2 regions of the Mesorhizobium sp. P2_C4 genome follow, and region 2 is predicted to be linked to the other one. Evidence: predicted binding sites of a transcription regulator. Region 2 holds the regulator's gene; the other holds the start of a gene.
The links. The regulator PhoB, encoded in region 2, activates phosphate uptake and scavenging genes when phosphate is short. The targets are predictions, from matches to a motif close to TGTCATNNANCTGTCAT.
Positions count from the first base shown of each region.

Region 1: phnC (phosphonate ABC transporter ATP-binding protein) is a predicted target of PhoB. The motif match lies at 4,065-4,081, and genes of this name have one in related genera.

Region 1 covers NZ_JBFUDT010000009.1:80,847-88,516, forward strand. Annotated here, with positions in the region: gene phnE (phosphonate ABC transporter, permease protein PhnE) at 1-1,065, opposite strand, end outside; gene phnE (phosphonate ABC transporter, permease protein PhnE) at 1,068-2,024, opposite strand; gene phnD (phosphonate ABC transporter substrate-binding protein) at 2,080-2,988, opposite strand; gene phnC (phosphonate ABC transporter ATP-binding protein) at 3,137-3,994, opposite strand; gene AC1DX6_RS26645 (DUF1868 domain-containing protein) at 4,130-4,840, opposite strand; gene AC1DX6_RS26650 (DapH/DapD/GlmU-related protein) at 4,943-5,557, opposite strand; gene phnL (phosphonate C-P lyase system protein PhnL) at 5,554-6,261, opposite strand; gene phnK (phosphonate C-P lyase system protein PhnK) at 6,470-7,246, opposite strand; gene AC1DX6_RS26665 (alpha-D-ribose 1-methylphosphonate 5-phosphate C-P-lyase PhnJ) at 7,243-7,670, opposite strand, start outside.
Region 2 covers NZ_JBFUDT010000007.1:115,153-122,822, forward strand. Annotated here, with positions in the region: gene pstB (phosphate ABC transporter ATP-binding protein PstB) at 1-126, shown strand, start outside; gene phoU (phosphate signaling complex protein PhoU) at 168-875, shown strand; gene phoB (phosphate regulon transcriptional regulator PhoB) at 895-1,584, shown strand; gene AC1DX6_RS24115 (hypothetical protein) at 1,732-2,205, opposite strand; gene AC1DX6_RS24120 (ROK family protein) at 2,411-3,658, opposite strand; gene xylF (D-xylose ABC transporter substrate-binding protein) at 3,929-4,969, shown strand; gene AC1DX6_RS24130 (sugar ABC transporter permease) at 5,120-6,451, shown strand; gene AC1DX6_RS24135 (ATP-binding cassette domain-containing protein) at 6,464-7,264, shown strand; gene AC1DX6_RS24140 (CHASE domain-containing protein) at 7,448-7,670, shown strand, end outside.

The sequences.
Region 1 (7,670 bases), on a different contig from region 2:
GTTGGCGCCGGTCGACTGGATGCCTTCGCGCGGCTTGTCGTCGATGTTCTCCAGTGCTTCCGAATAGGTTTTGCCGAGTGTGCCGATCTCGGTGAAGAAGATCGCGGCACTGCCGGCCAACGGGCCGGGGCCGAAGGCGCGGGTGAAGAACAGCGCCCAGATCAGCATGTCGACCGAGCGCATGAAATCGAAGAAACGCTTGAGCACCTGGCTGAGCAGTCCGCTCGGCGTGATGTTGCGGGCGGCGAAGAAAGCGAGCGGGAAGGCGATGATGCCGCCCAAAAGCGTGCCGAGGAAGGCCATGACGATGGTCTGGAACAGCTTCGTCCAGACGTCGCCATGCTGCCACTGGGCGTTGTTCCAGATGTTGTCGCCGGCCAGCGCCAGGTTCGAGGTGCCCGGCTTGAGTTCAGGTCCGGACCAGATCAGCGAGATCACTTCACCGGCCGGCTTGCCGAAGAAGGGCGAGCGGGTGTCGAAGACGAAATTGGCCCAACCGAGGAAGCGCTTGCGGACTTTTACGCGATCGACGGTCACGCGCACCTCGCCGGCAAAGCCCATCTTGGCGACGACCTCGTCGTCATGCACGGTGATCCAGTCGGGCACCGGGCCCGAAATCACCGGCTTGCCGCTGGCCAGCGCCACCGGCACTGTCAGGCCATTGGCCACCAGTGTCGCCTCGGCCTTGTTGAAGGTGACGGACTTCGCCGCGCCGTCGATCAGGACGGTGAAGGAGCCGTCCGGGTTGGTGATAACCCAGTCCGGGTTGGGATTCTCGCCAAGTGCGGAGAAACGCGGGTATTTCGGCGTGATCTCAGGCTGGTCGAGGCGGAATTCCGGCTGCAAATCGTAGCTGATCCACTGCGTCAGGAAGAGCGGCAGGCGCTCCCAGTGCGATTCCTTCAGCACTTGCGGCAGGCTGAAGAACCACAAGGCATAGACGAGATAGAGCAGGATACCGGCGAACAGGAACAGCGGGCCGAAGCGCTTGTACAGAGGCCGCTGGAACACCTGCGGGAAGCGCTGCTCGATCGACAGCATCTCGTCGGCGGTTATCGTGGCCATGGTCAGGCCCCCATCATGAAAGCCTGCTCGCCGACCAGCTTGCGGCGCAGCCAGGCGGAGAACTGGTCGACGATGAAGATGGTGGTGAACAGGAGAAGCACCAGCGCCAGCGTCTTGGCGCCGAAGCCGCGCGAGATCGAGAGCTTCAGTTCCTCGCCGATGCCGCCGCCGCCGACGGCGCCGATGATGGTCGAGATGCGGACGTTGATCTCGATCCTGAGCAGCGTGTAGGACATGAAATTGGGCAGCACCTGCGGCAGCGCGGCGAAACGCACGCGCTCGAACCAGTTGGCGCCGACCGCCCTCAGGCCTTCCTCGGCGCGCATGTCGATGTTCTCGTTGATCTCGTAGAACAGCTTGCCGAGCGCGCCGATCGAATGCAGGCCGATGGCGATGATGGCGGCGACCGGGCCGACCGAGACGATGGCCGCGAACAGTCCGGCAATGACGATCTCCGGGAAGGCGCGCAGCAATTCCATGAAGCGCTTGACGACGAGCCTGAGCGCCGGGCTCGGCGTCAGATTGCGCGCCGCGATGAAGGAGAACGGCACGGCAAAGATGAAGCCGATGAAGGTCGCGACCAATGCCGTGTTGACGGTGGTCAGCATCAGCTCGAAATATTCGGGGACGTAAAAACCGCCCCAGACATAGACACGGCCGAGCGGGAAATTGAACTCCTGGGTGCCGGTGTCATGCGGTGAGGCGACGTCGAAAAGCGCCCGCCAGACATCGTTCCAGTCCTTGGGGATGAGCCAGCTGAGGAAATCCAGTATGTGCGGCAGCCGGTCCCAGAAGTGGCCGGCATTGGCTTCGTCGGCGAACCACATGGTGCCGAGCATGGCGACCAGCAGCAGACCGATGCCGATGGCGGTGTAAAGCCGGCGCAAGGACGTCTGGCGCCGCCAGGCGTCAGCCGTGCGGCGGGTCGCGTCTGAATGGATTGTCGCTGAGATGGTCATGATCGGGACATGCAAAAAGGGCGGCGCTGGAGGCACCGCCCTTTTCCTGATGCCGTCAGCCGCCGATCGCGGCTTTACGGGCTTCGACGATGACGTTGTAGAAGTCCGGCTTCACCGGAACGTAGCCAGTGAAATCGCCGCCTTCGACGCCTTCGAAGCAAGCCTTGTCCTTCTTGGGCAACTCGGTGAAGAAGTTGGCGAGCTTGGTGGTCATCTCAGTGCCGAGCTCGGTGCGAACGACCAGCGGGCCGTTCGGGATCAGGCCGGAGCGCCAGACTTCGACGAAGTCGTTGGGGTCGACGGCGCCCTTGGCGACTTCCTTGTGGAAGGTGCCGGAGGTGTAGCCGTTCTTGAAGTCGCCGATGCCCGAGGAATCGTCCACCGCCACGTCGACCTTGCCGTCGCGGACGGCGAGGATGTTGTTCTCATGGCCGCCATTGAACTGGGTGGAGGCGAAGAAGGCTTCGTTCGAAGCGCCGGTGTCCTTCGGGATCTGGGTCAGCGGGATCAGGTAGCCCGAGGTCGAGTCCGGATCGGCGTAGCCGAGCTTCTTGCCCTTGGCCGACTTGATGTCGGTGATGCCGGACGTCTTGAGCGCCAGGCCGATCGAATAATAGCCGGTGGCGCCGTCGGTCTGCTGGGTGGTGAGGATCGGGGTGACCGCCTTCGGGTCCTTGAGAGCGATACTGGCATAGCCGGAAGCACCAAGCTCGGCGAAATCGAGCGTGCCGCCAAGCAGGCCCTGGATGACGCCATCATAGTCGGCAGCCGGGAACAGCGACACTTTTTCGAAGCCGAATTCGGTCTTCAGATGATCGGCGAGGCACTGGTAGTTGCGCAGCCGGTCGGTTTCGTTCTCGCCGCCAAGGATGCCGACGCGGAATTCCTTGATATCGGCGGCGTGAGCGGCGCTCGCTGCGATGGCGAACAATGAAACGGCGCCAAAAACCATCTTCCTGAACATTTGATGTCTCTCCTGTTGGTCCCGGCGTCGCGCCGGGTGCGTTCGAATTTTGACAGGTGCCTTTGACGCTGGCTGGCGATCCAAGCCGCTCGTTTGCTTGTCCATGATCTCTCCCGAAAACCGGTGTCCACTTTTCGGGATCATGGACTCAGTAGCCAGGGAATGCGGGCTCGAGCGGGCTGGCGGATGCGGCGATCTTTTGCTTGTAGGCGATGCTGGTGGAGGTGATGGCCTCGGAGATCTCGGCGCCGTTGGCGTCGGCGCCGTAAACCAGGCGCACGGCTTCGCGGTTGAGGTCTTCCGGCGGGCCGTCGAAAACGATCTTGCCGGCGGCCATGCCGATGATGCGGTTGCAATAGCTGCGCGCGGTGTCCAGCGTGTGCAGATTGGTGACGACGGTGATGCCTTCACGCAGATTGATGTCCTGCAGCGAATCCATCACCACCTTGGCGTTGAGCGGATCGAGCGAGGCGATCGGTTCGTCGGCCAGGATCACCTTCGGCTGCTGCATCATGGCGCGGGCAATGGCGACGCGCTGCTGCTGGCCACCGGACAAGGTGCCGGCCGGCTGCAGCGCGGTGCGGGCGATGTCGAGGCGCTCGAGGGCGGCGACCGCCTCGGCGCACTCGCCGCGGGAGAAGACACCGAACAGGTTGGTCAGGGTCGAGCGATGATTGAGCTTGCCGAGCAGCACATTGGTCAGCACGTCGAGGCGCGGCACCAGGTTGAACTGCTGAAAAATCATGGCGCAATCGCGCTGCCAGCGCCGCAGCGGCGAACCGCGCAGGCCGGAAACTTCGGCGCCGTCAAAAAAAATCGACCCCTGGCTGGGGTCGATGAGACGATTGATCATGCGAAGAAGGGTCGATTTGCCGGCGCCCGAGCGACCGATGATGCCGACCATCTGACCCTGGGGGATAGATAGGTCGACCGCGCTGACGGCGGTGTTCTTGCCAAATCGGCGGGTAACGCCGCGGATTTCAAGCGTGGCTGAGCTTGCTGACATGAGCAGGTTCCGGTCCAGTCGCAGTTTGAAGGTCTGTTAACCCTCGCTAGCGCAGCGCCATGAACCTGCGGTGTCGGATTGATGTCAGTTTTGTTACCACCCACAGGCGCGACATCAGCGATCGATCCGGATCGGTCAGCCCAGGATCAGCAGCTCCTCGAAATGCTTCATGTCGCTGAAGCTGCAGAATGCCGGCGCTCGCAACTCGATCACCGGCGCGTGCCGGGTAAAGAGCGAAAGGCAATCATCGAACAAGTCTTGCCATGCAGCCGCCCTTTCGTCGGCAAGGCGCCGGATCTGGTAGGCGAAGGTGATGTGAAACACATAGGTGTCGTGGTCGGGGTGCCGGTAGCCGAACGGCGCCGACAGCGCATCGCGCCAGGCAAGCATGACGGCCCTGTCTTCGTCCGTGGCGCCGGCAACGGTCAGGCCGGTCGGCACGACATCGACGACCTTGACCTTGAACGCGCCACGGCCTTCGAAGCCATTTAGCCGGTTCAGGTAAAGGCGGGTCATGTCGTCGATGCTGGTGTCGAGGGGCACGTCGCCAGGCCAATAGGGAAGCCGGCGGCGATGTTCGATGATGCCCTGGAACAGCGTCATATGCAGGCTGGAGACGGGCGTGAAGGCCAGCCGGTCGGCGTCCGGCGTCGCTCGCATCCGTTCCCGCACCTCGACAACCACCGCTTCGGAAGTCGAGCCGTTTTCGAGATGGCTGACCACGGTGTTGCCGGGCTCGAACAGGAAATTGCCTGCACTGTCGTAGCGCGTGCCGAGATGCACTGGAGGGTTGGGGTTGGTGCCTTCGAGGAATCCGGCGAGCGAGGGTTTGACGGTGTCGAGCATTGCGATCTCCTGGGAAGATCGCCTCCTGTCCGAGTCATGTGTCAAGGGTATGAAACGGGCGTGCCCGTCGGTGGCGATGACACATATGTGAAGGCGGCAATGTCAGCCGTACTTCTCCAGAAAGGCCTCAGCCTCCAGTTCGCGGAAATCATCCAGCGCTGCGCGCAGCCTGGCATGGTCCCAATCCCACCAGGCGAGCGCCTGGTAGCGCTCGGCGGTGCGGCGGTCGAAGCGCTCGCGGATCGGCTTGGCCGGCACGCCGCCGACGATGGTGTAGGGCGCGACGTCCTTGGATACCACGGCACCTGCGCCAACCGCCGCACCATCGCCAACGGTGACGCCGGGCAGGATGGTCGAGCCGTGACCGAGCCAGGTGTCGTGACCGATGGTGACGCGCCTGGCCCGGCGCTGCGCGAAGAATTCGCTCTCGTGCTCGGCGTCATCCCAGTAGTCCGAGGCGCGGTAGGTGAAATGGTGCAGCGTCGGTCGCCAGGTCGGATGGTTGGTGGCGTTGATGCGCACGCTGGCCGCGATGTTGGAAAACTTGCCGATGGTCGTGCACCAGACGGCGCAGTCCTGCATCATGTAGGAATAGTCGCCGAGGATGCTCTCCGAGACACGGCTGCGGTCGGCGATCTCGGTCCAGCGGCCAAGCTTCGAATTCTCGACCTGCGCCGTCTCGTGGACCAGCGGCGCTTCCGACAGTTTCCTGCTCATGCGGCGATTTTTCCGGCAGCGAAATTGGTCACGTCGATGATGCGGTCGGCCACCGCTTCGCGCACGTCGTGGTCGTGGAAGATGCCGAGCAGAGCGACGCCCGCCGCTTTCTTCTGGGCAATCAGCGCGATCACCACGTCGCGGTTCCTGGCGTCGAGCGAGGCGGTCGGCTCGTCGAGCAGCAGGATCGGATGTTCGGTGATGAAGCCGCGCGCGATGTTGACGCGCTGCTGCTCACCACCGGAAAACGTCGCCGGCGGCAGCCCCCAGAGTTTTTCCGGCAGGTTCAGCTGCGCCAGCAGCGCGCGTGCCTTGCCTCTGGCTGCCTCGCGCTCTTCGCCGCGCTCGACCAGCGGTTCGGCGACGACATCGAGTGCGGAGACGCGCGGCACGGTGCGCAGGAACTGGCTGACATAGCCGATCGTTTGCCGGCGAACGGCAAGCACGGTGCGCGGGCTGGCTATCGCCAGATCGATGAGGCCGGCATCGTGCTGGACAATGATCTGGCCTTCGTCGACGGCATAGTTGCCGTAAAGCATTTTCAGGATCGAGCTCTTGCCGGCGCCGGAGGGGCCGCCGAGCACGGCGCATTCGCCGGCCCGAATCGAGAACGAGACGCCGGCGACAACAGGCAGTTTGATGCCGTCGCGCAGATGCATGGTGAAGCTTTTTGCGACATCGGAGACAACGAGAGGGGTCGGCATCAGAAAGTCCTCCAATCGTCATTCGTTGGCGGGACAGCGCCCCCCTCTGCCTTGCCAGGCATCTCCCCCTCAAGGGGGGAGATCGGCTGTCGCTTTCGGTTTCGCCAGTCTCTTCCGTTGCAGAAAGGGTTGGGCGGCAAAGCTGCCAATCTCCCCCCTTGAGGGGGAGATGGCCGGCAGGCCAGAGGGGGGTGACTTGGCGCCATCGTCACACCTGCAGAATCGAGGACACAAGCAATTGCGTATAGGGCGCACGCGGGTCGTCGAGGACGCGGTCGGTGAGGCCGCTTTCGACGACACGGCCGTCCTTCATCACCATCATGCGCTGCGACAATAGCCGCGCCACGGCGAGGTCGTGGGTGACGACGATGGCGGCGAGGCCGAGATCTGTGACCAGACCGCGCAGCAGATCGAGCAGGCGGGCCTGCACCGAGACGTCAAGGCCGCCGGTCGGCTCGTCCATGAACACCAGCCGCGGCCCGGTGACGAGGTTGCGGGCGATCTGCAGGCGCTGGCGCATGCCGCCGGAGAAGGCGCGCGGCTCGTCGTCGATGCGGTCCTCGTCGATCTCGACGCGCGATAGCCAGTCGACAGCCGTGGCGCGGATCCTGCCGTAGTGGCGGTCGCCGACCGCCATCAGCCGCTCACCGACATTGGCGCCAGCCGACACCGTCATGCGCAGCCCATCGGCCGGGTTCTGGTGGACAAAGCCCCAGTCGGTGCGCATCAGGAAGCGGCGCTCGGCCTCGCTCATCCGATAGAGCTCGCGGAACTGGCCATCGCGCATGCGGTAGCTGGCGGTGCCGGAAGAGGGCAACAGCCGTGTCGACAGGCAGTTGAGCAGCGTCGTCTTGCCGGAACCGGATTCGCCGACGACGGCCAACACCTCGCCGGGCCACAGGTCGAAGGTGACATTCTCGCAGCCGACGCGCGAGCCGTAGAATTTGGATAGCGCTGAAACGCGCAGCAGCGGTTCGTCGGTCACTCTGCCGGCTCCATCATCTCGGGTGAGAGGTGACCGCGATGGCCCTCTTCGCGGCGTTTCTCGCAGTGGTCGGTGTCGGAGCAGACGAACATGTGGCCGCCATGGTCGTCGAGAATGACCTCGTCGAGATAGACATTCTCGGCCGCGCACAGCGCGCAAGGCTGGTCGAAGGTCTGCACCTCGAAAGGGTGGTCCTCGAAGTCGAGGCTGACGACGTCAGTGAAAGGCGGCAACGCATAAATGCGTTTTTCGCGGCCGGCGCCGAACAATTGCAGCGCCGGTGACTGGTGCATCTTCGGATTGTCGAATTTCGGCGTCGGCGACGGGTCCATCACATAGCGGCCCTCGACCTTGACCGGATAGGCGTAGGTGGTGGCGATGCGGCCGTGCCTGGCGATGTCCTCGTAGAGCTTCACATGCATGA
Region 2 (7,670 bases):
CGCGTGTCGCAGCGCACGGCGATGTTCCATCTCGGCTATCTCGTCGAGGAGGGCGCAACCGACAAGATGTTCACCAACCCCGACGACAAGCGCACCCAGGACTATATCACCGGCCGGTTCGGCTGAGCGGTTCCGACAGCGAAGTTTCAGGCACGAGGACTAGGATCATGGGTGAACATACCGTCGCATCTTTCGATGAAGAGCTGGGACAGATCAGCAAGCTGATCCGCGACATGGGCGATCTCGCCGGCTCGATGGTCAGCGGCTCGACCAAGGCGCTGCTCACTTCGGACAATGCCCTGGCACAGCGCGTCGTCTCCGACGACGCCATCATGGATGCGCGCCAGCGTGAGCTGGACGACCGCGCCATCACGCTGATCGCCAAGCGCCAGCCGATGGCCAACGATCTGCGTGCAGTGGTCGGCTCGATCCGCATGGCCGGCGACCTTGAGCGCATCGGCGACCTCGCCAAGAACATCGCCAAGCGCGTCGGCACCGTCGGCCTCAGCGTCACGCCGCGTGACCTGTCGCATTCCATCGATGCGATGGCTCAGCTGGTGCTCATCCAGGTGCAAGGGGTGGTCGAGGAATATGCCGCCGCCGATGCGGCAGCGCTCGCCAAGCTCAGAAACGACGACGAGCGCATCGACGTCAAATACACCTCGGTGTTTCGCGAGCTGTTGACCTACATGATGGAAGACCCGCGCAACATCACCGCGTGCACGCATCTGTTGTTCTGCGCCAAGAACCTCGAACGCATCGGCGACCACGTGACCAACATCGCCGAAAATGCGTACTATGTTTTGACCGGCTCGCAATTGCCCGCCAATCGTCCAAAGCAGGACGAGACGGCGATGTCCGCGCCGGCGGCATGACGACAAAGGTGACCAGTCGATGATCGCGCCACGCATCATGGTGGTGGAGGACGAGGAGCCGCTAGGCGTGCTCCTCCGCTACAATCTCGAATCCGAAGGTTACCAGGTCGAGGTGGTGACGCGCGGCGACGAGGCCGAGATTAGGCTGCAGGAAAACGTGCCCGATCTTCTGGTGCTGGACTGGATGGTGCCGGCGGTTTCCGGCATCGAGCTGTGCCGGCGCCTCAGGATGCGGCCCGAAACAGAGCGGCTGCCGATCATCATGCTGACCGCGCGCGGCGAGGAGAGCGACCGCGTGCGCGGCCTGTCGACCGGCGCCGACGATTATCTGGTCAAGCCGTTTTCGACGCCAGAGTTCATGGCCAGGGTGAAGGCGCTGCTGCGCCGCGCCAAACCGGAAGTGCTGTCCAGCGTGCTCAAGGTCGGCGACATCGTGCTCGATCGCGAATCGCACCGCGTCTATCGCAAGAAGAGCGAAATCCGGCTCGGGCCGACCGAATTCCGGCTGCTCGAATTCATGATGCGTCATCCCGGCCGGGTGTTCTCGCGCAGCCAGCTGCTCGACAATGTCTGGGGCGAGACGATCTACATCGACGAACGTACGGTGGACGTGCATGTCGGGCGGCTGCGCAAGGCGGTCAACAATGGCCGCATGCCCGACGTCATCCGCACCATCCGCGGCGCTGGTTACGCTATTCGGGAAGACTGAAGCCCTTCAGTTTCGACGGAAGCATATCCAGTGTCGTTGAAGTGGTCAGCCCATTCGTCCGGCTTGATGTTGAATGACCAAAAAATGCGACCGATATCTGAGTGACTGAGAGGTGCAACTTGAGGATCGTCGGATCGTTTGTTCTCTCTATTCGCTCTCGGCGATAGCAAAAATGTCTATCAATCGTCCCTTTTCGATATGCGCTTCTATGGAGTGACGGCCTGGAGGAAAAAGCCAGTAGTAAACTCCACTGGGCACCCAAAGACCTTCGTCTTTCCTGAGTGGCATAAAGCTTGCTTGAATATTCGTGGTCGTTCCGCGGCCTGGACTAACGCGCACATCAAAACTCTGGCACGATAGCCATTTTGTGAACTCTTCCGCGCCAAGGGCCAGGAACTTACGTCTGGCAAATTCCGTCGCCTCATCATTGGAGGTGAATTTCCCCCATGCTTCTCTGGCATCTATCAATTGGCCAACCGGGCAGCCTGGACCAGGGTGTTGGGCGGCGGCGGTGCTGCCAAGCAATAGCCACACGGAAATCGAGAAAAGCGCCGGCAGATATCTGGTCCGGCTTTTGAGGAGGGGGCTGGTTGCTGCAGCCAACCGATATGCCGCCATCATGCGATTGAACATCCTGCCACGTTCTTTGATACGGCTATGGTGGCATGCAATCTAGCATTGCATTGCTCTTCGTCTATCGGATTGTAAAAAGCCCAAGGATGCGGATAATCATTTGCTAAGAAACGTTCGCGCGGGTCACTGTGGAATGGCCCCCGGACCAACCTGAATCTCAACCCATCCCCGGTTGCGATCTGATATTTCGATTTCAGGCCACGTCTTTCCCGATGGTGCCAGCTCGCGTCTGCCCGCCCGGCGCGAAAATCTCCTGGTCGACGAAGCTCAGTGCCCGCATCGCGCAGCCTTCGCGGATCAGCGGCAATTCGTTCGGCTCGGTGTCGAAGGAGATCGATTTCGAATGCTGGCCGCCGGCGGTCTGGGCGATGGCCTCGCGCAATGCCGGTTCTATCAGGTCGAAGGCGGCGGCGCTGACGCCGACCATGGCGACGGGTGCCGGATCGATCAGCGCAAACAGGCTGCCGAGGCCGAAGCCGAGGGCTTCGCCGGCCTTGCGGTAGGCCTCGCGCTCCGGCCCGTCCTTCTCGCGTGCCGCGGTGGCGAGCGCCCGCATGTCGGCGTCGCTGACATCAGCGACCGGCTCGGCGTCCTCGCCCAGTTGCCTGGCGTTGCGCCAGATGGCGTAGTTGCCGGCATAGGCCTCGACGCAGCCACGCCGCCCGCAGCGGCACAGCGCGCCGCCCGGCCGATGGATCATGTGGCCGAATTCGCCGCCCGAGGAATGGGTGCCGGTGAACAGCTCGCCCTTCAGCACCAGTCCCATGCCGATGCCGTGCGACAGCAGGATGGCGATGAAATCGTCGCGGTAGCGGACCGGATCGCGCCACTGCAGCGCCACCGCCATCATGTTGCAGTCGTTTTCCATGGTGGCGGGAATGCCGAATTCCGCTTCCAGTATGTCGGCAAAAGCGATGTCGGTCAGCGGCGTGATCGGCGACCACAGCATGGCGCGGGCGTGCGAATCGGTGATGCCCTGGATGCCCATGGCGATGCGGGCGACGCTGTGGGTGTCGAGGTCGGGATCCTCGAGCCGGCGCCGCACGATTGCCGTGCATTCGCCGATCAGCTCGTCGCGCGGCATGGTCAGCGTGTCCAGCCGGCGCTGTTCCTCGGCAACCACCTGGCCGGCATAGTCGATGACGGCGACGGAGAGGAAATTCAGCGACAGCACCACGGTCATCACCGCGGCGGCTTCCGGATTGAGCCCAAGACCGACTTGCGGCCGTCCACGTTTCAGCGAGACCGGTTCGCTGGCCTTGCTCTCGGCCAGGATGCCTTCCGCGATCAGGTCGGACGAGATCGCCGATATGGTCGAATGGCTGAGGCCGGTGGTCGCCGCGATCTCGGTCCGCGACGGCTGGCCGGCGCGGCGCACGGCCGAGAGCACCATCGCCCGGTTGCGGCGGCGCAAATCGTCGTGGCGGATACCAACCGACATCTTTCTGCTTTCCTCCCGGTCGTCCTCGCGGCCTCTCATGATATTGAAGGCAGTCGGTGACACCAGCCAAATATTGGCAGAAGCCGGCAGCGCTGTCATTATTTATTGCGAGCCTCGAAAAAAAGTCAGCGACACATCAAAATCAATCAGAATCGATGTTGACAGCGCTCCGGCGTTGGATCAGTATTTTTTCGAGGCTCGAAAAAATAGAGCCTTTGTGCCGGCCTTCGGGCCAGTTTGTCGCGCTGCGCGCGATTTAGGGAGGATATCATGAAGAAATTTGCAGTCGCCATGCTGGCGGGTGTCGCCATGTCGTTGACGTTGGCGTCGGTCGCACAGGCGAAGGACAAGGTGATTGGCGTTTCGTGGTCGAATTTCCAGGAAGAGCGTTGGAAGACCGATGAAGCGGCGATGAAGACGGCGATCGAGGCCGCCGGCGACAAGTACATCTCCGCCGACGCGCAGTCCAATCCCGGCAAGCAGCTTACCGATGTCGAGAGCCTGATTTCGCAGGGCGCCAACGCGCTGATCATCCTTGCGCAGGATGCATCGGCAATCGGCCCGGCGGTGCAGAAGGCGCTGGACGAAGGCATTCCGGTCGTCGGCTATGACCGTCTGATCGAGAACAAGGATGTCTTCTACCTGACCTTCGACAACAAGGAAGTCGGCCGCATGCAGGCCCGCGAAGTGTTCAAGGCCAAGCCGGAAGGCAACTACGTCTTCATCAAGGGCTCGGGTGCCGATCCGAACGCCGATTTCCTGTTCGCCGGCTCCATGGAAGTGCTCAAGGAAGCCATCGACGGCGGCAAGATCAAGAATGTCGGTGAGGCCTACACGGACGGCTGGCTGCCCGCCAACGCCCAGAAGAACATGGAACAGTTCCTGACCGCCAACGACAACAAGGTCGATGCGGTGGTTGCAGCCAATGACGGCACCGCCGGCGGCGTCGTCGCCGCGCTGACGGCGCAGGGTCTGGCCGGAACCGTGCCGGTGTCGGGCCAAGACGGCGACCACGCCGCGCTGAACCGCATCGCACTCGGCACGCAGACCGTGTCGGTGTGGAAGGACGCGCGCGAACTCGGCAAGAACGCCGCCGAGATCGCCTCGCAGCTGGCCGACGGCAAGAAGACCGGCGACATTGCCGGCGCCAAGGACTTCACGACGCCTGGCGGCAACACCGTCAAGTCGCTGTTCCTGACCCCGGTCGCCATCACCAAGGACAACCTCAACGTCGTCATCGACGCCGGCTGGATCAAGAAGGACGAAGTCTGCGCCGGCGTCACTGCCGGCAGCGTTGCGGCCTGCAACTAAAATCGAACCGCTACCGGTTCCAAATCTCGGCGCCGCGGCCCAAAAGCCGCGGCGTTTCTCAAGGGGCTTTCCGCTTCAAATGACCGCGGAAAGCAAATAGCATCCATGTTCCGGCATCCGCGCCAGACGGCAAACCGGTGGGAGGATAGCATGACCGACACGACCTCTAATCAGCCGGTCGCCAGCACTGCAGCGGACCGGGCGCGTGCATCCGAACTCAGCGCGATCGGGCGGTTCCTCAAGGCGACCGAACTCGACACGCGCATGCTCGGCATGGTCGGTGCGCTGCTGGTCATCTGGGTCGGCATACACATCCTGTCGGGCGGGCTTTTCCTGACGCCGCGCAATCTGTGGAACCTGTCGGTGCAGACCTCCTCGGTCGCGATCATGGCGACCGGCATGGTGCTGGTCATCGTCATGCGCAACATCGACCTTTCGGTTGGTTCCGTCGAAGGCGTGATCGGCATGATCATGGGCGTGGCGCAGGCCGAATTCCTCATTCGCGTCATCGGCTTCCAGCTCGGAAATCCCTGGCTCTGGATCATCGCGCTGGCCGTCGGCGTGGTGCTTGGTCTGCTGATCGGCGCGTTCCAAGGCTTCATCATCGCCTATATGGAGGTTCCGGCCTTCATCGTGACGCTGGGCGGCCTGCTGGTCTGGCGCGGCATGGCATGGCTCATCACCAGCGGCCGCACTGTCGCGCCACTCGACGCCACCTTCCAGCTGATGGGCGGCGGACCACGCGGCTCGATCGGCGCCACCGCCAGCTGGGTCGTCGGCATCGTCGCCTGTGCGGCGGTTGCCTTCGCGCTGCTCAACGGCCGGTCGCAGCGCAAGCGGTTCGCCTTTCCGCTGCGCCCCGTCTGGGCTGAGACCCTGCTTGGCGTGGTCGCTTGCGCCGCCATCCTCGGCGCCGTCTGGATCGCCAATTCCTATCCATGGCCGATCGGCATCGTGCGCCAGTATGCCCAGCAGAACGGCATCACCCTTCCCGAAGGCGGGCTGTTCATCGCGCATGGCATAGCCATACCGGTGCTGATGGCGGTGACTGTCGGCATCATCATGACCTTCATCACCAAGCGCACCCGTTTCGGCCGCTATGTCTTCGCCATCGGCGGCAATCCGGAGGCAGCCGAACTCGCCGGCATCAATACGCGCTGGGTGACCATGAAGGTGTTCATGATCATGGGCGTGCTGGCGGCGATCAGCGCGGCGATCTCGTCGGCCCGCCTCAACGCGTCGACCAACGCCCTGGGCACGCTGGACGAGTTGCTGGTCATCGCCGCCGCCGTCATCGGCGGCACGTCGCTGGCCGGCGGCGCCGGAACGGTGTTGGGCGCCATGCTCGGCGCGCTTCTGATGCAGTCGCTGCAATCCGGCATGGTGTTGCTCGGCATCGACTCGCCGCTGCAGAGCATCGTCGTCGGCGCCGTGCTGGTCATCGCCGTCTGGCTCGACACCGTTTATCGCAAGCGCGTCTAGGGAGGAACGATCATGGCTGACAAAACCGCCCCTACGGACACCGCGCTGATCGACATGCGCAACATCTCGATCGCCTTCGGCGGCATCCGCGCCGTCGACGATGCGTCCATCGATCTTTTCCCGGGCGAGGTCGTGGCGCTGCTCGGCCACAACGGCGCCGGCAAGTCGACGCTGATCAAGATCCTGTCCGGCGCCTACAAGCGCGACGCAGGCCAGATCTTCGTCAATGGTCAGGAGGCTGCGATCTCCAACCCGCGCGACGCCAAGAAATACGGCATCGAGACGATCTACCAGACGCTGGCGCTGGCCGACAATGTCGACGCCGCCGCCAATTTGTTCCTCGGCCGTGAGCTGATGACCGGCTGGGGCACGCTCGATGACGTCGCCATGGAGGCTGAGGCGCGCAAGGTGATGGGCCGGCTCAATCCGCGCTTCCAGCGCTTCAAGGAGCCGGTGGTCAAGCTGTCGGGCGGCCAGCGTCAGTCGGTGGCGATCGCGCGAGCCATCCTGTTCAACGCCCGCATCCTGATCATGGACGAACCGACGGCGGCACTCGGACCGCAGGAAACGGCGCAGGTCGGCGAGCTGGTCAAGCAGCTCAAGGCCGACGGCATCGGCATCTTCCTCATCAGCCACGACATCCATGACGTGTTCGAACTCGCCGACCGGGTCTGCGTGATGAAAAACGGCCAGGTCGTCGGTACCGCGCGCACCACCGACGTTACCCAGGACGAGGTGCTCGGAATGATCATCCTGGGCAAATGCCCGCCCGGGGCCATTCCCGGGCCAGGCGCGCTGAAGATCGCAGCATAGGCTATTATTTGGTTCGACCATGATCTCTTCCGAGAACCGGTTTCCACTTTTCGGGATCATGGTCTGATAAGCCGGCTAACTATAGGTAATCGATAGGCCAGCTTTCACGATGGTTTGGCCTCGCCATTGTGTTGGCGCGGTGACATGCCATAAAGGTCCCGAATCCATGGGCCGCAGCATCCGTTGAAGAAGTTTTTCCCGATTGTCGCCTTTATCGCCGTCGCGCTGATCAGCCTGACGATGGCGGGATTTGCCTATTTCGCCACGCAGGAGGCGGCGCGCATCAAATTCGAGGCGACGGCGGACGATGCGCTGAACCGCATCGAGAGCCGCATCGATCTGCATCTGTCGCTGCTGCGCTCAACCCAGGCGCTGTTCGACGCCCGCAATGGCGACATTTCGCAAG